3 regions of the Amycolatopsis sp. NPDC114504 genome follow, and region 2 is predicted to be linked to each of the others. Evidence: riboswitches for the same ligand, from Rfam matches in the RefSeq annotation. Region 2 holds a riboswitch; each other region holds the start of a gene.

Evidence for each region. Region 2 has a riboswitch for S-adenosylmethionine ahead of ACZ7PG_RS27245 (methionine ABC transporter ATP-binding protein). Riboswitches for the same ligand answer to the same signal wherever they lie in the genome.
Region 1: another riboswitch for S-adenosylmethionine. It lies ahead of thrC (threonine synthase); the one in region 2 lies ahead of ACZ7PG_RS27245 (methionine ABC transporter ATP-binding protein).
Region 3: another riboswitch for S-adenosylmethionine. It lies ahead of ACZ7PG_RS49860 (aminotransferase class V-fold PLP-dependent enzyme); the one in region 2 lies ahead of ACZ7PG_RS27245 (methionine ABC transporter ATP-binding protein).

What each region holds. Positions count from the first base shown of each region.
Region 1 is NZ_JBVKDU010000007.1:280,325-287,006, reverse strand. Features, by position in the region: gene lepA (translation elongation factor 4) at 1-493, opposite strand, end outside; gene ACZ7PG_RS48090 (class I SAM-dependent methyltransferase) at 609-1,229, shown strand; gene ACZ7PG_RS48085 (VOC family protein) at 1,226-1,600, opposite strand; gene ACZ7PG_RS48080 (DMT family transporter) at 1,624-2,487, opposite strand; gene rpsT (30S ribosomal protein S20) at 2,820-3,080, shown strand; gene holA (DNA polymerase III subunit delta) at 3,153-4,133, opposite strand; SAM riboswitch class I at 4,270-4,403, shown strand; gene thrC (threonine synthase) at 4,416-5,681, shown strand; gene ACZ7PG_RS48060 (ComEC/Rec2 family competence protein) at 5,685-6,682, opposite strand, start outside.
Region 2 is NZ_JBVKDU010000003.1:1,227,933-1,234,614, forward strand. Features, by position in the region: gene ACZ7PG_RS27240 (4-(cytidine 5'-diphospho)-2-C-methyl-D-erythritol kinase) at 1-578, opposite strand, end outside; gene ACZ7PG_RS27245 (methionine ABC transporter ATP-binding protein) at 649-1,662, opposite strand; SAM riboswitch class I at 1,856-1,962, opposite strand; gene rsmA (16S rRNA (adenine(1518)-N(6)/adenine(1519)-N(6))-dimethyltransferase RsmA) at 2,101-2,937, opposite strand; gene ACZ7PG_RS27255 (transglycosylase family protein) at 3,118-4,545, opposite strand; gene ACZ7PG_RS27260 (TatD family hydrolase) at 4,834-5,670, opposite strand; gene metG (methionine--tRNA ligase) at 5,680-6,682, opposite strand, start outside.
Region 3 is NZ_JBVKDU010000007.1:723,700-730,381, forward strand. Features, by position in the region: gene ACZ7PG_RS49840 (penicillin-binding transpeptidase domain-containing protein) at 59-1,675, shown strand; gene ACZ7PG_RS49845 (ArsR/SmtB family transcription factor) at 1,854-2,537, shown strand; gene ACZ7PG_RS49850 (potassium/proton antiporter) at 2,633-4,111, shown strand; gene ACZ7PG_RS49855 (M23 family metallopeptidase) at 4,242-4,901, shown strand; SAM riboswitch class IV at 4,984-5,098, shown strand; gene ACZ7PG_RS49860 (aminotransferase class V-fold PLP-dependent enzyme) at 5,136-6,485, shown strand; gene ACZ7PG_RS49865 (hypothetical protein) at 6,502-6,682, shown strand, end outside.

The sequences.
Region 1 (6,682 bases), on a different contig from region 2:
CGATGATGTGGGCGAGCTCACCCGCGTACTTGTCGGGGTCGGCCGAGGGCAGGTCGATCTTGTTGAGCACCGGGATGATCTGGAGGTTGTTCTCCAGGGCGAGGTAGAGGTTGGCCAGCGTCTGGGCCTCGATCCCCTGCGCGGCGTCGACCAGCAGGACGGCGCCTTCGCACGCCTCCAGCGCCCGGGAGACCTCGTAGGTGAAGTCGACGTGGCCGGGGGTGTCGATCATGTGCAGGACGTGGTCCTGCCCGTCGACCTTCCAGGGCAGCCGGACGTTCTGCGCCTTGATCGTGATCCCGCGCTCGCGCTCGATGTCCATCCGGTCGAGGTACTGCGCGCGCATGGCCCGCTCTTCCACGACGCCGGTGAGCTGCAGCATGCGGTCGGCCAGGGTGGACTTGCCGTGGTCGATGTGCGCGATGATGCAGAAGTTCCGGATGAGCTCCGGAGGCGTGAAGGTGGTGTCGGCGAACTTGTTGAGCGCTGTCACTCGAATGAGTCCTCGGAAAGTCGGGGATGGCCACCTCTATGCTCCCATGCCCCTCCGGGTGCCAGTGGGGGTCATCCCCGATGCGGGTGTTCGTGATCCGTGGTGCCCTCGAAGTATGAGCACATCGCACCAGCCGGCACCCCCTCCCCAGCCGGAGACCAGCGGCTTCGCCCGCGTTCTCGACCGTGCGTTCGGTCACCCTTCCGGTCCGCTCGGCCGCCTCGGCGGCTGGGTGATGGCGCGGGGCAACGCCGCGACCGAGCAGCGCATCGTCGACCTGGCCCGGATCGAGCCCGACGAGACCGTCCTGGTCGTCGGACCCGGCCCCGGCGTCGGCCTGGACGCCGCCGCGCGGCTGGCCGGGCGCGCCCTCGGCGTCGACCCCTCCCCCGAGATGCTCGGGCTCTGCCACGAGCGCTGTGGCGACCGCGCTGAGCTCCGGGAAGGGTCGGCGGCGCACACCGGCGAGCCCGACGGGTCCGTGGACGTCGTGTTGACCGTCAACAACGTCATGCTCTGGGACGACCGCGCGGCCGGGTTCGCCGAGCTGTTCCGGGTGTTGCGCCCCGGCGGGCGGCTGCTGCTGTCCGCGCACGAGAAGTGGCTGCCCGTGAGCAGGCACGTCCTGGCCGACGAAGCCGCCGGAGCGGGCTTCGCCGACCTGCAGACGTGGACCTGGGACCCGCCCGGCTTCGCCGCGCTGGCCGCGCAGCTGCGCGCCGTCAAGCCCGCCTAGCGGGTGTCCACGCGGATCGGGTGGCCCTCGGGCACCTCGACCAGCACGATGCGCGTGCCGTCCGGGTCGGCGATCCAGGCCTCGTCGAGGCCCCAGGGCTCGCGCTGGGCGTCGCGCACCGGCTCGAGGCCCTTCCCCTTCAGGTCGGCCATCGTGGCGGCGAGGTCCCGGACCTGCAGCCAGAGCACCAGATCGGGCGACGGGCCCGTCTCGCCCCGGCCGGAGACCTCCAGGGAGCCGTGGCCGAGGAAGAACACCGTGCCGCCGGGGAACTCGCGCTCCACGGCCAGGCCGAGGGTGTCGCGGTAGAACGCCGTCGTCGCGCCGGCGTCGCGCGAGCGGACGATCAGCCTGCTCTTCAGGACTTCCATCCGACCATCCCTACCGGACGCGCTCAGGCGGCCGCAATCGCGGCGATGCCCGACAGCACGATCACCGACCCGGCGAGCCGCCGCACGGCGTCGCGTTCGCCCAGCACCAGCCACGCGGCGAGGCCGCCGAGCACGATGCTCAGCTCGCGGGCGGGCGCGACCAGGCTGACCGGCGCCATCGTGAGGGCGAACAGCACGAGGATGTACGCGACCGGCGAAAGCACCGCGACGACCAGCACCTCGCGGCGCTGCTCGCGCCAGATCCGCGTCACCTCGGCGCGGCCGGCCAGTGCGCCGGGCACGAGCAGCACGCTCTGCAGGATCGAGCCGAGGCCGAAGTAGACGACCGGCGGCACGCCGAGACCGGTCACCGAGTGCGCGTCCCAGAGGGTGTAGCCGGCGATGACGGCGCCGGTCAGCAGGCCGTAGAGGATGCCGGCCTTGACCGCGTGCGGGTCGCCGCCCTTGCGGCCGGTGCTGATCACCAGCACCCCGGCGACGACCAGGAAGGCGCCGAGCAGGCCGAGCCAGCCGGGCCGTTCGCCGAGCACGAGGACGGCGGCCAGCACCGACAACAGCGGCCCGGTGCCCCGCGCGACCGGGTAGACGACGGAGAGGTCACCCACGCGGTACCCGTGCTGCAGCACGATGCCGTAGGCGATGTGCAGCACCGACGTGACCACGGCGGCCACCAGCCAGCTCCACTGTGGACGTTGCGGTTCGACGACCAGCAGCACGACCGTCACCGGCAGGAGGATGACCGCGGAAGCGGTGTAGTAGAGCCAGACGAACTGGGTGCCGCCGGAGGAGATCCGCTTGGCGGCCAGGTTCCACGCGGCGTGCACGACCGCGGCGACGAGGACGAAGGACAGGGCAGTGGTGTTCATGGGACCCTTCGGGTTTTCGCGCGCGCGAAAACCGGGTCCTCCAGGCTTTTGCCCCGTCAGATGAACGACCGGCCGTCCGGGCCCGCCGACGGTGCCGCTCGGACCAGACCCGCCGGTCCTGGTTGTGTACCGCGAGATGCCTGCGGACCGGCGACGGAACCCTAGGCACTACCGTCGCCCACCGTACTCCCGGTGCCGGACGTCCGCGGCCCGGCTGTTAAAGTTGCTGCTCGCTGCCCGTGCGGCATTCCGTCATGGAGGAAGCCCGCTCTCCGAGCGGGGCCAATTCAGCGCGGCGGCGAATCTCACCGAGTGAAAGAGGAGTTGCCCCTATGGCCAACATCAAGTCGCAGATCAAGCGCATCACGACGAACGAGAAGGCGCGTCTGCGCAACCAGGCGATCCGGTCCTCGGTGAAGACCGCGATCCGCAAGGTCCGCGAAGCCGCCGAGGCCGGCGACAAGGCCAAGGCCGTCGAGCTGCAGCGCGACGCCGCCCAGAAGCTGGACAAGGCCGTCTCGAAGGGCGTTCTCCACGCCAACCAGGCCGCCAACAAGAAGTCGGCGCTGGCGAAGCGCGTCAACGCGCTCTGAGCTGGTTGATTTCCGGCTGTTCGATTTCCCAGAAAGCCCCGGCTTCGGCCGGGGCTTTCTGCATGTCCGGGATCAGCGCTCGCCCTTGGCGGCCGCCACCTGGAGGACCGCGCGCTCCAGCGCGTAGCCCGGGTCGGCCGCCACGCCCTTGACCTCGGCGTTCAGCCTCGCCACCACGCGCATCGCCGTCGCCAGGCCGTCCTGGTTCCAGCCGCGGACCTGGCCCTGCGCCTTGCGGATCTTCCACGGCGGCATGCCCAGCTCGCCCGCCAGCTGGTTCGGGTTGCCCCGGCCCGCGCCGGAGACCCGGGCGATCGTGCGGACCGCGTCGGCCAGTGCGTCCGCGACCAGGACGTGCGGGACGCCCAGCTGCATCGCCCAGCGCAGCGACTCCAGTGCCGCCGAGCGATCGCCGCTCACGGCCTTCTCCGCGACCGCGAACCCGGTCACGTCCGCGCGCCCGCGGTGGTAGCGGCGGACCGCTTCGGCGTCGACGGACCCACCGGCGTCCGCCACCAGCTGCGTCGCCGCCGAGGAGAGTTCCCGCAGGTCGGAGCCGACGGCGTCGATCAGCGCGGCGACTCCCGCCGGGTCGATCTTGCCGCCCGCGCGGCGCACCTCGTGGCGCACGAACTGCTCGCGCTCGGCCGGCTTGGTCATCTTCGGGCACTCCGTGACCTCGGCGCCGGCCTTCTTCAGCACCGCCGGGAGCGTCTTGCCCGCCTTGCTGCGCCCACCGCCGGTGTGCACGACGACCAGCACGACGCCGTCCGCCGGGTCCTTCAGGTAGGACGCCACGGCGTCGGCCAGCTCCTGCGAGATGTCCTGCCCCGACTCCAGGACGATCACGCGGCCCTCGCTGAACAGCGACGGGCTGACGAGTTCGGCCAGCTCGGGGGCTGTGAGATCGGACACCCGGACCCGGGTCAGCTCGGCCGTGGCGTCGAGCGCGCGGGCCGCGGCGAGCGTCTCGCGGACGGCGCGCTCGATCAGCAGTTCTTCCTCACCCAGGACCAGGTGCAGCGGGGCCGGGGCGGTGGCTTGGGCGGTCACGGGAGGATCCTCTCACTTGCGGTGTCGTGCGCCCGCTCCGGTGATGTCGAGCGGCCGGCATGGCACGGCCCGAGCGCCATGTCGTACGGTGTCCTCGAGGCGGCGCGCAGTTTGGCGCGCACCGACAACCGAATACCGCTCATCCAGAGGGGCAGAGGGAACGGCCCGACGAAGCCCCGGCAACCGGCGTACAGCCCGTCATCCCGCATTCGCGGGGTAGCTGACGACCACGGTGCCAATTCCGGCCCGCTTCGGCGGGGCAGATGAGGAAGGAACCTCGCGATGACCGCCACCCTCGGAACGACCTCCACCACGAAGACCCCGGATCTCGGTCCCGCCGTCGAGCTGGTGTCGAAGGAAGAGGGCCACCGGCAGCCGCTCGCGCCGGAGTTCGTCTCTGCCGAGGACTTCTCGCCGCTCGAGGTCGCCTACGACTTCGGCCGCGTCCGCCGCGAAGACATCGAGGCCGGCCCCAAGAACATCTGGCGCTACAAGAAGCTCCTCCCGGTTCCGTCGAACATCGAAGAGATCCCGAACACCGAGCCCGGCGCGACCCGGCTGATCCGCGCCGACCGCCTGGCCAAGGAGCTCGGCCTCAAGCGCCTGTGGGTCAAGGACGACACCGGCAACCCGACGCACTCGTTCAAGGACCGCGTCGTCGCCGTCGCGCTGGCCGCGGCCCGCGAGTTCGGCTTCGAGGTGCTCGCCTGTCCGTCGACCGGCAACCTGGCCAACGCGACGGCCGCCGCCGCGGCCCGCGCCGGCTGGCGGTCGGTCGTGCTGATCCCGAAGACCCTCGAGCGCGCCAAGATCCTCACCACCGCGGTCTACGACGGCGACCTGATCGCCGTCGACGGCAACTACGACGACGTCAACCGCCTCGCCACCGAGCTCGCCGGCGAGCACCCGAAGTGGGCGTTCGTGAACGTGAACGTCCGGCCGTACTACTCGGAAGGCTCGAAGACGCTGGCCTTCGAGGTCGCCGAGCAGCTGGGCTGGCGCATCCCGCCGCAGATCGTCGTGCCGATCGCCTCCGGTTCGCAGCTGACCAAGGTGGACAAGGGTTTCCGCGAGCTGGGCCAGCTCGGTCTCGTGGACGCCAGCCCGTACAAGGTGTTCGGCGCGCAGGCGACCGGCTGCTCGCCGGTGTCGGCCGCCTTCCGCGCCGGCCAGGACGTGGTCCAGCCGGTGAAGCCGGACACGATCGCCAAGTCGCTGGCGATCGGCAACCCGGCCGACGGCCCCTACGTGCTCGACATCGTCAACCGCACCGGCGGTGCGATCGAGGACGTCACCGACGAAGAGGTCGTCGAAGGCATCCGGCTGCTGGCCCGCACCGAAGGCATCTTCACCGAGACCGCGGGCGGCGTCACCGTCGCGACGGCGAAGAAGCTGATCGAGACGGGCAAGCTGGACCCGGACGCCGAGACGGTCCTCCTGATCACCGGCGACGGCCTCAAGACCCTCGACGCGGTCGAGAACCACATCGGCCCGAAGGCGACCGTGGCGGCTTCCGTCAAGGCCGTGAACGAGGCGCTCGGCTACTGACGCTCACCGCCGGGGCGGGCCACGCGGCTCGCCCCGGCGCGCTACGGCCGGCCCGGCCGGGTCGCCGACCACGGCCGTGTCACCATCCATATCGGTCCGGGTCACCAATGCTCCCAGCGCTTTCAGACTGTCTATTGTGGACTTGTTCGGGTGCCCGTAGGTGTTGCCGGCGCCCACGCTGACCAACGCCACCCGCGGCGCCACCGCCGCGAGGAACGACGGCAGCGAGTAACGCGAACCGTGGTGAGGAACCTTCAACACCTCCGCCTTCAGGTCGTCGCCGTCGGCCAGCAGGTCGGCCTGGGCCGCCAGCTCGACGTCACCGGTGAGGAGCACCCGGCCGGCGGGGCTCCGCGCTCGCAGGACCACCGAGCTGTTGTTGATCGTCGTGCCGTCCTGCTGTCCAGCCGAGCGTTCCGGCACGTAGTGCGGGCCGAGCACGTCGAGCGACAGCCCGGGCCACGCCAGCTGCTCCCCCGGGCTCAGCTCCACCAGCGGCACGCCCTGCCGCTTCGCCTCCGCGGCGACCTGCCGCCACGCCCACTCCGGCGCCCGCCCCGGGCCGACGGCGATCCCGCCGACCGCCCGGCCATCGAAGACCGACGCCAGCCCGCCGATGTGGTCGGCGTGCAGGTGGCTCAGCACCAGCAGCGGGATCCGGTCGACCGCCAGCCGGTGCAGGCACTCGTCCACCGGCCCCGGCTCGGGTCCGGTGTCCACGACGACCGCGCGTCCCGGCTCGGCGGTCGCCAGCACGACCGCGTCGCCCTGCCCGACGTCGCACTCGACCATCGCCCAGTTCCGCGGTGGCCACGCCGGCGCGAGCACCCGGACCGGCACGAAGATCAGCAGCGCGCCGACGACCAGCACCGCCAGCACCAGCCGCACCCGCCGGCGCCGGGCGGCCAGCACCAGCACCACCAGCACCCCGGCGGCGAGCAGCCCACCCGACCAGCCGCCTGGCCAGGCGACGACCGCGCCGGGAGCCCGCGCGCCGTGGC
Region 2 (6,682 bases):
AGCTCCTTGAACACCTTCGGCGTCGACAGCCCTTCGGAGTCGAACGCCAGCACCCAGTGGAAAGTGTGCCGCGACAGCACCGGCACGAGCTGCTCGCCGCGCCCGGTGCCCAGCGCGGTGCCGCCGTAGAGCGCGAACGGGACGTCGCTGCCCAGCCCGGCGGCGAGCTCGGCCAGCTCGTCGCGCGTGACGTCGAGGTTCCAGAGGCTCGCCAGCCCGACCAGCGTCGCCGCCGCGTCGGCACTGCCGCCCGCCATGCCGCCCGCGACCGGGATGCCCTTGCGCAGCACCACCCGAACGTTCGGCGCTTCGGTGCGGCCGACGTGCGCGGAAAGCGCTTCGACCGCGCGCCAGGCCAGGTTGGTGCCGTCGGCGGGCACCGAGCCCTCGCCCTCGCCGTAGATCTCCACGCCCGGCTCTTCGGTGACCGCGACGGTCACCTCGTCGGTCAGCGACAAGGCCTGGAACACGGTCACCAGCTCGTGGTAACCGTCTTCGCGCAGGTCGTCGACCGCCAGGTGCAGGTTGACCTTGGCCGGGACCCGGACGGTGACTGGGGGCGGAACTACGGCGAGCACCCGACCAGCCTACGTGGCCGCGAAAACGCCCCGATGCGACGTGCGCATCGGGGCGTTTACGGCGTTCGGGTCAAGCTGCCGCGACACCCTGGGGGCCGCGCGCGGTGTGCGTCACGTGGCCGCCGCGCTCGGCGACCCACGCCAGTGCCGCGTCGGCCCGCTCGCCGCGGACGCCGAGGCGGAACCGGCCGACCGGGGTGTCGCCGATCCGGGTCAGGCCGCCGCCGATCGTGGCGAACTCGACGTCGAACCGGCCCGCGGCCTCGGGCAGCAGCGCGCCGACCGAAGCGAAACCGATCAGCACGACGTCGGCCGAGCGGTCGTAGCGGGCGATCTGGGCGCGGGTGGTCTCGATGGCGGGCAGCAGCGCCTGCGCGGTGCGGCTGGCCGGGTTCGAGACCAGGTCGAGGACAGTGCCGCGCTCGACGACCGTGCCGTCTTCGAGCACCGCGACGTCGTCGCAGACCCGGCGGACCACGCCGGCGTCCGGGGTCGTGACCACGACGGTGGTGCCCAGCTCGGCGCGGGCGCGGTCGAGCACGGTGAGCACCGCGCCGGCCTCCTCCGGGTCGATGCCGGCGGTCGGGTCGTCGGCGAGCAGCACCGCCGGCGCCGCGGCCAGTGCCTTCGCGACCGCGACGCGGCGGAGCTGACCCTCGGTCAGCTCACCGGGACGCTGCGTCGCGCGCTGCGTCAGGCCGACGAGGTCGAGCAGCGAGCCGACCCGGCTGCGGCGCTGCGGGCCGTCGACGCCGAGCTGCTCGAGCGGGGAGGCGATGTTGCCGGCGATCGTGCGCTCGGCGATCAGCTCCGGTTTCGTCGAGACGACGCCGAGCTGGCGGCGGATTTCGCGCAGCCGGCGGCCGTCGAGGGTGCCGGTGTTGAGGCCGTCGAGGCGGACGACGCCGCGGTCGGGCCGCTCCTGCAGCGCGATGCAGCGGGCGAGGACGGACTTGCCGGACCCGGCCGGGCCGACCACGCCGAACAGCGAGCCGGCCTGGACCTCGACGCTCACGTCGTGCAGGGCGACGACCGAGTTTCCGTTGGTGGCAAAGGTTTTGGACAAGTTTTCGACGGTGATCACGAAGGCTCCAGAAAACGGGGTGCGCGCAGCGCGCGGCACCCGGCCGCAGGCGAAGTCCGTCCTTTGAGGACGGTGCATGAAGAAGAGGTGGACCGGCTACGACAAGCTCAGTGGGAGCGTCGACATGCGGTCACGGAGCGGCGGCCTTCGTCGACTACGCGACGCCTGGTCAGGAGCAGGGGGCGAGCTACCCTCTTCATCGGAAACGGCCTCCATCGGTCCTGGCGGTAGCACCTTCCCCGCGGGGGGTGGTTGCTGCGACTTCGGCGAGCCAGGTCTCTCAGTCGCTCGGGATGGACACTTCCGAGTAAAGCCGATCCCGGCGAGCGAAAGCAAGCCTGTTGGCCCAGATCACACGAGTGGAGGTGTCCGAATCGCGAGATCGCACGTCAAGAGGCGTATTTTCGCCGGACCGCGTTGACTTCCACTGTGGACGTGCTAACGCGCGGCGGCGAGCCTCGCGAAGTCGTGCACGTCCAGCTGTTCACCGCGGGTCTTCGGGTCGATCCCGGCGGCCGTGAGCAGCTCCCCGGCCCGCTCGGCCGAGCCCGCCCAGCCGGCGAGCGCGGCGCGGAGCGTCTTCCTGCGCTGTGAGAAAGCGGCGTCCACGAGGCCGAAGAGCCGATCGCGGTCGTCCGACGCCGGAGCGTCACCGCGTTCGAAGGCGACGAGCGCGGAGTCGACGTTCGGCACCGGCCAGAACACCGAGCGCGGCACGGCGCCGACCTTGCGCGCGGGGCCGTACCAGGCGAGCTTGACGCTCGGCACGCCGTAGATCCGGCTGCCGGGGCCCGCCGCCATCCGGTCGGCGACCTCGGTCTGGACCATGACGAGGCCGGACGTGAGCGACGGCACCTCGGCGAGCAGGTGCAGCACGACCGGGACGGCGACGTTGTAGGGCAGGTTCGCGACGAGCGCGGTCGGCCGCGGCAACTGGTCGTCGGTGATCCGCAGCGCGTCGGCCGTGACGACCTGGAGCCGTTCCGAGACCTCGGGCCCCCGGTCGGCGACGGTCTTGGGCAGCCGTTCGGCGAGCTTGGGATCGATCTCGACGGCGACGACGCGCGCACCGGTGGCGAGCAGCCCGAGGGTCAGCGACCCGAGCCCGGGCCCGACCTCGAGGACGACGTCGTCCGGGCCGACGTCCGCCAGCTCGACGATCCGCCGGACGGTGTTGGGATCGTGCACGAAGTTCTGCCCGAGCTTCTTGGTCGGCCGCACGTCCAGCTCGGCCGCCAGCCCGCGGATCTCGGCAGGTCCCAACAGTTCAACCACCGCTGGAGCTTACCGATGGGGCATCACGCGTGACTGAGCAGGCATCACGCGTGATTGGAGGGGCATCACGCGTGATGCCCGCCTGATCACGGGTGATGCCCCTCGGGACACGCGTGATGCCTTTCCGCGCACGCGAAACGGCCCCCACTTCGTCGAGGTGGGGGCCGCTCGAAAAGCGTGTCAGGCCTTCTTGCCGCAGACCGGCCAAGCGCTGTAGCTGCCGCCACGGCCGGCCTTGACCTTCTCCGCGATCGCGATCTGCTGCTCGCGCGAAGCCTGGTTCGGGAGCGCCGCGTACTCGTCGCCGCCGTAGGCGTCCCACGTGCGCTTGTCGAACTGGAGGCCGCCGTAGTAGCCGTTGCCGGTGTTGATGGCCCAGTTGCCGCCCGACTCGCACTGCGCGATGCGGTCCCACGCGGAGCCGTCGCCGATCGCCGGCGTCGGGGCCTGCTTGGTGCCGACGTGGATGATCTTCGGCTTCGGCTGGGTGATGACCTGCTCGGAGATGCTCTCGCGGGAGACCTCTTTGCCGTTCTTCTGCGTGACCTTGTAGGTCACCATCTTCTCGCCGGGCGTGCCCGGGTCCTCGACCGAGGTCTTGCCCTTGACGAGGTCCGGGTCGTCGACCTTCTGCTCGGGCGGGGCGATGTCTTCCTTCTGGACGACCGTCGAGACGCCGGTGCGGCTGATGTGCACCTCGGCGCCGTCGGTCAGCTTGACGTCCAGACCGCCCTCGGCCTGGTCCTCCGGGCCCAGGGTGAGCTTGTACTCGCCCAGGAACTCCTTCGTGGTGACCGCGGTCGTGGTGACCTTCTTCGGCGCGTTGGCGCCGTCGTAGAGCGTGAGGTTCTTGAGGGTCTTGATCTCGACGGTGGCGCCCTGCAGGGGCAGCTCGCCGTCCTTCGGCATCGACATCCACGTGCCGGGCTTGTCCACCCCGGCCATGCCGAGCTGGCCGAGCGCGTCGCCGAGGTGGGTCGCGCGGACCCAGGAGGTGTGCTCCGCGCCGTCGACGATCATCTTCAGCTGACGGCCGCGCTCGAGCTTGATGACACCGCCGTCGCCGACCTCCGCCTGCGGGGACGGGGAGAGCGAGTCGTGCGCGCCGACGGACAGGCCCGCGTCCTCCAGCACTTCGCCGACGGTGTCGCCGAACGAGTGCACGGTGGTCTGCTGGCCGTCGACGTCGACGGTGATGCTCTTGTTCATCGCCAGCGCGGCCGCGCCACCGCCGGCGATGCTGATCATGACGCCGAGGACGGCGCCCTTGAGGAAGCGGCGCTTCCAGATCTTGGTGGTCTCGCGCAGGCCCTCGTCCAGCATGGCCCGCTTGGCCTGCGGGGACGCGGTCCGGTCCGCCTCGATCTCGTCCGGGATGACGATCGGTGGCAGGTACGTCGTCTCGGCGTTGATGAGCCGGATCAGCTCGTCGACGTCGACGTCGATCTCGGCCATCATCGCGTCGGCGTCGGGGCCGAGCGCGGCGAGGATGTCCTGCTGCGTGATGTTCGGGTCGTCGGAGAAGTCGAGCTGGCCGTAGGCGGTGTCCTCGTAATGACGATCGAGGACGGCCGCGGAGCGCGCTCCAGCCTGTCTGCTACCTGTCACCGCTGTCGTTCCCTTTCCCAAGACGCCGTTCGGGGCGGCGTCTTTACGTCTGGGCCCGCAGCCGGCGCCATCGTCACGGTCCCGGTCGTACCTACCCGGTTCCGCTTCCCCGACGTGCACTGACGTGACTGTGGGCGTAACAGCCGGCAACTGCATGGTGCAGTACCGACCGGCACGATCACGGGACAGTAACGGGTCCCGCCGGGTTGCGCAAACACCCCCCGGAGTGTCGTGATCCCCGTCACTCCATCAGGTGGACGATCAAGGAACCCTGATGTCGCAATGCGTTCAACCCGTTGTGACACTGGGGAGTCGGTAGACCCGCTCGGCAGTGGTCCGGACCGATTCGGCGACTTCGTGGACAGCTTCGCCCCTGAGCGCCGCGAGGTGACGGACGGTGTAGGCCGCGCCGAACGGCTCGTTCGGCCGCCCACGGAACGGGTGGGGGGTCAGAAACGGTGCGTCGGTTTCGACGAGGTACTGGTCCGCCGGGCAGAGCCGGGCCGCCTCGTGGAGCCCCTTCGCGTTCTTGAACGTCACCGTGCCGGCGAAGGAAAGGACGTATCCCGCGTCGACGCACTTGCGCGCCATTTCCGCGTCTCCGGAAAAACAATGGAAGATTACGGCATTCGGCGCATTCTCTTCGGCCAGGATGCGCAGCACGTCGTCGTGGGCCTCGCGGTCGTGGATCATCAGCGGCTTGTCGAGCCGCTTGGCGAGGTCGATGTGCCAGCGGAACGCCTCCTGCTGGGCGTCGTGCGGCGAGTAGTCCCAGTAGTAGTCGAGGCCGGTCTCGCCGACCGCGACCACGCGCTCGTGGCCGGCCAGGCGCTCCACTTCGGACTTCTCGGCCTCGCCGAACTCCTTGGTGCGCGTCGGGTGGATCGCGACGGCGGCCCAGACCCGGCTGTCCCAGGTGGCGGCCTCGGCGGCCCAGCGGGCCGAGGCGAGGTCGTCGGCGACCGTGACGACGCGGGCGACGCCGGCGCGCTCGGCGCGGTCGACCATGGCCGTGACCTCGGCCGCGGTGACCGCGCCGCACGCGTCGAGATGGGTGTGCGCGTCCACCACCGACACCGGGAGCCGGTCCGGGACCGGCGGCAGCTCGCGCTTCTCGTCACCCATGCATACCTCTTACTCCTTGGTGATCGGCGCCCACTCCGGGCCGGTCTCGCCGAGCGCCGGGTCGAGCTTCGTGAACAGCGGCGACGGCTTCCGCAGGGGCTTGCCGACCTCGATCGGCTTCGACTCCCACTTCGCCTGCTCGCCCGCGTAGTCGCCGGTGAGGATCGGGTTGACCCGGCCGGCGATGTCGAGGTCGTCGACCTCCTTGAGCTCCGGCTGGGCAGCCCAGACGCCGGTGCCGCCGAGGGCCTCGTGCACCTTCTGGGCCGAGTGCGGCAGGAACGGCGTCAGCAGCGTGTTGGCGTCGGAGACGACCTGCAGCGCGGTGTGCAGCACCGTGTCGCGCCGCGTGGGGTCGTCCTTGAGCTTCCACGGCTCCTGGTCGGAGATGTACTTGTTCGCCGCGGTGACGACCTTCATGGCCTCGCTCGCCGCCAGCTTGAACCGGGACCGGGCCAGGTGCGCGCCCGCGGTGTCGAAGGCCTTGCGGGACAGGGCCTTCAGGTCCTCGTCGGCCGCCGTCGGGGCCTCCGGGCGCGGGATGGCGCCGACGTTCTTGTGCGCCATCGAGATGGACCGGTTGACCAGGTTGCCCCACTCGTTGGCCAGCTCGAAGTTGGTCCGGCGGACGAACTCGTCCCAGGTGAAGTCGGTGTCCTGGGTCTCCGGGCCGGCGACCGAGATGAAGTACCGCAGCGTGTCCGGGCCGAAGTCGCGCAGGAAGTCCTCGACGTAGATGACGCGCCCGCGCGAGGTCGAGAACTTCGAGCCGCTCATGGTGAGGAACTCGCTGGAGACGATCTCGTCGGGCAGGTGCAGCTTGCCGTACTTGCCCGGCTCGCCGCCCTTGTCGCCCTCGCCGTTGTGGCCGAACAGCAGGGCCGGCCAGATCTGGGCGTGGAAGGTGATGTTGTCCTTGCCCATGAAGTAGTACGACCGGGCGTCGGGGTTGTTCCACCACTCCTGCCACGCGTCCGGGTTGCCGGACCGGCGGGCCCACTCGACGCTGGCC
Region 3 (6,682 bases), on a different contig from region 2:
CGGTAAGATCGGCCGGTCACCCACGGCGGTGGCGTTCCTTGGGGGAGGGGTACGCGAAATGAGTCCTGCCAAGAGACGCGGTGTCCTGATCGGCGGCGTGCTGCTGGTCGTGGCGGTCGTCGTCGCCGCGTTCTTCGTGCTGAACGGCGGTTCGGCGCCCGAGGCGGAAGCCGGGGCCACGAGCGTCGAGAGCCCGGGCGCGGCCGACCCGCACTCGGCGATCACGGAGTACCTGCAGGACGTGGCCGAGAACAACCCGGACGCGGCGGCCAAGCTGACCGACGCCGCACCCGCGGCCGCGGTGGCCCTGCGGGACGCGCGGAACACGCTGAGCCCGAGGTCGGTCGTGGCCAAGCTGACCGTCCTGCAGCCGACCCCGGCCGGGGCCAAGCGGACCAGCGGGACGTTCAGCATGGCGTGGGCGCTGAAGCCGGGCACCTGGACCTACGACGTGCCGTTCGAGCTGACCCAGGCCGACGGCAAATGGCTCGTGCACTGGGCGCCGTCGCTGCTGCACCCGAAGCTGGAGGTGGGGCAGCGGCTGGTCGTCAGCACGGCCGTGCCGGACACGACCGCCGTCGCCGACCGCGACGGCAAGCCCCTGCTGGTCAACGGGGCCGGCGGCTTGCGGACGGTCGAGGGCAACCCCGCTCCGCTGCTGCACTCGGCGCTGGTCGGGCAGGTCTCGGCGGCGACGGGCGGCGGCTTCGCCGTCGAGCGCGTCGACACCGTGGGGAAGAGCGTGGAGACGCTGTTCGGGAAGGCCGACGGCGACGCGAAGACGGTGACGTCGAGCCTGAGCCTGGCCGCGCAGAACTCCGCGCAGGCCGCGGTCGACAGCTTCAAGGGCTCGGCGATGCTGGTCGCCCTCGACACGGGCTCGGGCGACATCCTGGCCGTCGCGCAGAACAGCGCCGCCGGACTGTCACCCAAGGCGCTCAGCGGGCTGTACGAGCCCGGTTCGTCGTTCAAGATCGCGACGTCCGTCGCCGCGGTCCAGCAGAGCGGCCTGACCGCGCAGTCGCCGGTCGACTGCCCCGGCGTCGCGACGATCGGGACGCGGACGGTCAAGAACGAGGGCTTCGAGCTGGGCGCGACGAACCTGCAGACGGCGTTCGCGCGGTCGTGCAACACGACGTTCGGGCGGCTCGCGCTGGACCTGCCGGCCGACGGCCTGGTGAAGGCCGCGAACGAGCTGGGTCTCAACGCCGACTACGAGATCCCGGGGATCGACACCGAGCTGGGCAAGGTCGAGCCCGCGGCGAGCAAGGACGAGCAGGTCGAGGACGGGTTCGGCCAGGGCCGGATCCAGGCGAGCTGCCTCGGCGGCGCGGTGATGGCGGCGACGGTCGCGTCCGGCAAGGCGATCACGCCGCGGCTGTGGCACGACCTCGACACCACCGTCGTCAAGGGGTACTCGCCGCCGCCCGCGTCGGTGCTCGGCCAGGTGCGGACGATGATGCGCGCGGTCGTCACCAGCGGAACGGGCCGGGGCGCGGCCGGCGCGGGGAACGTCTTCGGCAAGACGGGCACGGCCCAGTTCGGCGACGGCTCGGAGGCCACGGGCTGGTTCGTCGGCTACCGCGCCAACGTCGCTTTCGCGGTGGTCCTGGAGGACTCGAACGACTCAGGCCCGGCGGTCACCCTGGCCGCGAAGTTCCTGAAAGCCCTCTGACCCGCACCCGTCCGGACGACACGCGTACCCGCCCGGACGACACGCGTACCCCGATGGACGACACACCAGGCCTGGGTCGTGTCGTCCGCCTGGGTACGCGAGTCGTCCGCCTGGGTACGCGTGTCGTCCGTTCGACGCTTCGGCCGCGGGCGAAGGGTGGCCGCCGTACCGTGGGCGCATGGAGACGATCGCTCTCGCCGAGGTCGCCGCGGTGCTCGCCGACCCGAGCCGGGCCACCATGTGCCTCGCCCTGCTCGACGGGCGGGCGTGGACCGTCGGTGAGCTCGCGAAGGCGGCCGGGATCGCGCTCTCCACGGCCAGCGAGCACGTCACCCGGCTGGTCGACGCCGGGTTCGTCGCCCGGGTCAAGCAGGGCCGGGCCAGCTACGTCCGGATCGCCGACCCGCGCGTCGCCGAGCTGATCGAGCACCTCGCCCAGCACGCTGAGCACCGGCCCGTGACCGGGCTGAAGTCGTCGTTGCGGGTGAAGCGGCTCGGGTTCGCGCGGACCTGCTACGACCACCTCGCCGGTGTGCTCGGCGTCGCGGTCCGCGACGGCATGCTGGCCACCGGCCTGGTCGACGCCGACGGCGGCCTGGCGCTGACCGGCCGCGGCCGAGAGGTGCTGGCCGAGCTCGGCGTGCCGCTCGAGCCCGGGCGACGCTCGCCGCTGCGCGACTGTCTGGATTGGACGGAGCGGCGCGACCACCTCGCCGGAGCCGTGCCCGCCGCGCTGCTCGAGCGCGCGGTCGGCGCCGGCTGGGTCGGCCGCGACGGGCATCGCGCGGTGAAGGTGTTTCCGGCGGCGGAGAAGCCGTTCGCGGCACTCGGTGTCGATCTCGCCGCGCTCGGTGGGCCTTAACACACCACGCCGTCGGCGCGCCCCAGCGGTACACGAAGGAGTTAACTCGACCGCTTCACTATTCTGAGGGCCCACGGCACTCGGAGGGAGGCGGCATGGACCAGCTTCCCGTGCTGCTCGGCGTCGGCGGCGTCGTGCTGCTCGCCTCCGTGCTCGCCGTGCGCGTGTCGATCCGGCTGGGCCTGCCGTCGCTGCTGCTCTACCTCGCGATCGGCGTGCTGCTCGGCGAAGCCGGGTTCGGCATCCGGTTCGACAACCCCGAGCTGACCCAGTCGCTCGGCCTCGCCGCGCTCGTCATGATCCTCGCCGAAGGCGGGCTGACGACCCGCTGGTCGGCGGTGAAACCGGCGCTGGGCATCGGGATCGCACTGTCCACTGTGGCCGTTGTGGTGAGCATCGCGGTGACCGGGGCCGCCCTGCACTGGCTGCTGGGCCTCGACTGGCGGTTCGCGCTGCTGTGGGGCGCGGTGCTCGCCTCGACCGACGCGGCCGCGGTGTTCTCCGTGCTGCGCTCGGCCGGGATCGGCAAACGGCTCACCGGGGCGCTGGAACTCGAGTCGGGCATCAACGACGCGCCCGCGTACATCGCCGTCGTGGTGCTGGCCGAAGGCACCACTGTGGACTGGACGCTGCCGCTGCTGGTCGTCTACGAACTCGCGGCAGGGCTGGCGATCGGGCTCGCCTTCGGCTGGCTCGGCGGCCTCGCGCTGCGCAAGGCCGCGTTGCCGGCGACCGGTCTCTACCCGGTCGCCACGGTCGCGGTGTGCGTCGTCGCGTACTCGTCCGGGCAGCTGCTGCACGCGTCCGGGCTGCTCGCCACCTACGTCGCCGCGCTGGTGCTCGGGAACTCGCGGCTGCCGCACCGCTCGGACACGCTGTCGTTCGCCGAGGGGCTCGGCTGGCTGGCGCAGATCGGGCTGTTCGTGCTGCTCGGCCTGTTCGCCTCGCCGAGCCGGGTGCTCGAGTCGGTGCTGCCGGGCCTGGTCGCGGGGGCCGTCGTGCTGCTGCTGGCCCGGCCGATGTCGGTCGTGCTGGCGATGCTGCCGTTCCGGCTGCCGTGGCGGGAACAGGCGTTCCTGTCGTGGGCGGGCCTGCGCGGCGCGGTGCCGATCGTGCTCGCCATGATCCCGCTGTCGCAGGGGGTGCCGGGCGCGCAACGGCTGGTCGACGCGGTGTTCGTGCTGGTCATCGTGCTGACGCTGGTCCAGGGCGCGACGCTCGGGCCGCTCGGGCGCTGGCTCGGGCTGGCGAAGAGCTCCGAGGCGCACGAGATCGAAGTCGACTCCGCGCCGCTGGACGAGCTGGGGGCCGAGCTGCTGCAGGTCCGCATCCAGCCGGGGTCGAAGCTGCACGGCGTGTACCTGTCGGAGCTGCGGCTGCCGGTGGGCGCGACGGTCAGCCTGGTCGTGCGCGAAGGCGCCGGCTTCACGCCGCAGAAGACCAGCCGGCTCCAGGAGCTCGACCAGCTGCTGGTGGTCACCACGAGCGGCGTCCGCGACGACGTCGAGCGACGGCTCCGCGCGGTGGACCGGGCCGGCCGCCTGGCCCGCTGGAAGGGCGAGTCGGGCCGTTAGCCAGTGCCGATGTCCGGCGCTTGTCCCACAAAAATCTCACACGATCTTCCCTTCGTTCCCTCTTTTGGCTTACTGTGCGCTCCATTCGTTAGTTCGAATGGGTGAGTGCAGAGCCAAAGGAGTACGCAGGGTGACCAAACTTCACGTGCGTGGGGCGGCCCTCGCCGCCGCGATGACCGCGATCCTCGGGCTGGCCACGGCGCCGGCCGCGACCGCCGAAATCGCCCCGTTCCCGGCGCTCGCCCTGCCGTTCAAGGCCGGCCAGCAGGTCTACTCGGCCGGCATCCACTCCGACGACGGCAGCACCGGCGTCAAGAACGCCATCGACTTCAGCCCGGCCGACCGCACCGTGCGCGCGCCGCTGGCCGGCACCGTCCACCTGCAGCACTGCGCCGGCGGGGACTGGGTGACCATCGACCACGCCGGCGGCTGGCGGACCGGGTACTACCACATGGAGGGCATCACGGTCACCGACGGTGAGCACGTCGAGGCCGGGGCCGAGCTCGGCTCGACCGGCAACGCGCTGCCGTGCGGGGGCAGCAGCACCGGCGCCCACGTGCACTTCACGCTCTGGACCCTGCCGGACGCCCCGGCGGCGGCGAACTGGGACGGCAAGTCGTTCGCCGAGGTCTCGACGGCCGTCGCGGCGGCCAGCGGCGAGGCCGTCGACGGCAAGACCATCGGCGGCTGGCGCTTCACCGCGGGCGCCGAGCAGTACACCGGCACGGCGACGCACCTCGCCGACAACGCCGTGACGCAGCTGCCGGGACGCTTCCGCGCGAAGCTCTGAGACCTCACGGTGTGTGAGCGCCGTCTCAGAATGTGAGTCGGGGGTTGGCCGGCGGCGGCGTTCTCGGTTACCTTCTGGCTCAGGTCATGAGTGCCAGCGTTCAGCCCCGGCTTGCTGGCCGGCAACCCTCCTTCCGCGGTGGGGTGCCCCGGGTGAAGACCGGGCCGGTCGCGTCGTGCGACGGGCAAGCGCGGGCCCCTCGCCGGGGTCCCCCGGACCGCCGAGGAGGCACCGATGACTCTCGCCATCGATCGCACCAGCACTTCGCCCGACTTCACCGGACTCGTTGTCCCGCAGGCCGTTCCGGCCGTCGCCGGGGCGTCCCTGCGGGTCCCGCTCGTCACCGGCGAAACCATCGGCTACGCCAACCTCGACCACGCCGCGAGCGCCCCGTGTCTCGACGCCGTCCGCGCGAAGGTCGACGAGTTCCTGCCCTGGTACGCCAGCGTCCACCGCGGCGCCGGCTTCGCGTCGCAGGTCTCCACCAAGCTCTACGAGCGCACCCGCGACGTCCTGCGTCGCTTCGTCGATGCCCGCCGGACCGACACCGTCGTCTTCACCCGCAACACCACCGACTCCTTCAACCTGCTCGCCCGCAGCCTGCCCCGGCACACCACGGTCGTCGTGTTCGACACCGAGCACCACGCCGCGCTGCTGCCGTGGCAGGGCCCGAACGTCCGGCGGATCCCGACCCCGCGCACGCGTCTCGCGGCAGTGTCCGCTGTGGACGAAGCCCTCGCGGACTCCCCGCAGGGACCGCGGTTGGTCGTCGTCACCGGAGCGTCCAATGTGACCGGTGAGCTCCTGCCGGTGGCCGAGATCGCCGCGGTGGCACGGAAGCACGGCGCTCGCATCGCGCTCGACGCCGCCCAGCTGGCCCCGCACCGCCGGATCTCGATCAAGGAGCTGGACGTCGACTACGTCGCCCTGTCCGGCCACAAGCTGTATGCCCCCTTCGGTGCGGGTGCGCTGATCGGCCGCGCCGACTGGCTGCGCGCCGCCAAGCCGTACCTCGCCGGCGGCGGCGCGACCAAGCTCGTCACCGAGGACGCGGTGGTCTGGAACACCGGGCCCGAGCGCCACGAAGCGGGCTCGCCCAACACCGTCGGCGTGTACGCGCTCGGCGTCGCCTGCGAGACGCTCAGCGAGAACTGGGACGCCGTCGTGGCGCACGAGCAGGCCCTGCTCACCCGGCTGCGCAAGGGTCTCGAGGCCATCCCGGGCTGCGCCGAGCTGCGGCTGTTCGACGCGCCGGTCGACCGCGTCGGCACGCTCAGCTTCGTCCTCGACGGCTTCGACCCGGGCTGGGTGGCCGCGGTGCTGTCGGCCGAGTACGGCATCGGCGTCCGCGACGGCGCTTTCTGCGCCCACATCGCGGCCAAGCGGCTCATCGGCGTCACCGGCGGCGACGGGCGGCAGGCGATCCGCGTCAGCCTCGGCCTGGGCAGCACCGAGGAGCACGTCGACCGCGTCGTGCTGGCGCTGCGCCAGATCGTCGCGCGCGGGGCGCGCTGGGAGTACGCGAAGGTGGACGGCCGCTGGGCCCCGGCCGGCGACCCGCGGGAGCTGCCGCCGTTCTGCTGAGCGTTAGCCTGGGCCGATGGGGAGGCACGGGGTTCCGTTGGCGTTGCTGGGTTTCGCCGAGCTGGTCCTGGTGACGGTCGAGCTGGTGCACCGCTCGGCCGTGACCGCGGACCTGGCGGCGCACTTCCCGGCCGGGCCGGGTGGGCCGTCCTACGACAGCATCTTCGGGTTCACCGTCGAAGACCACGGTGGCGGGC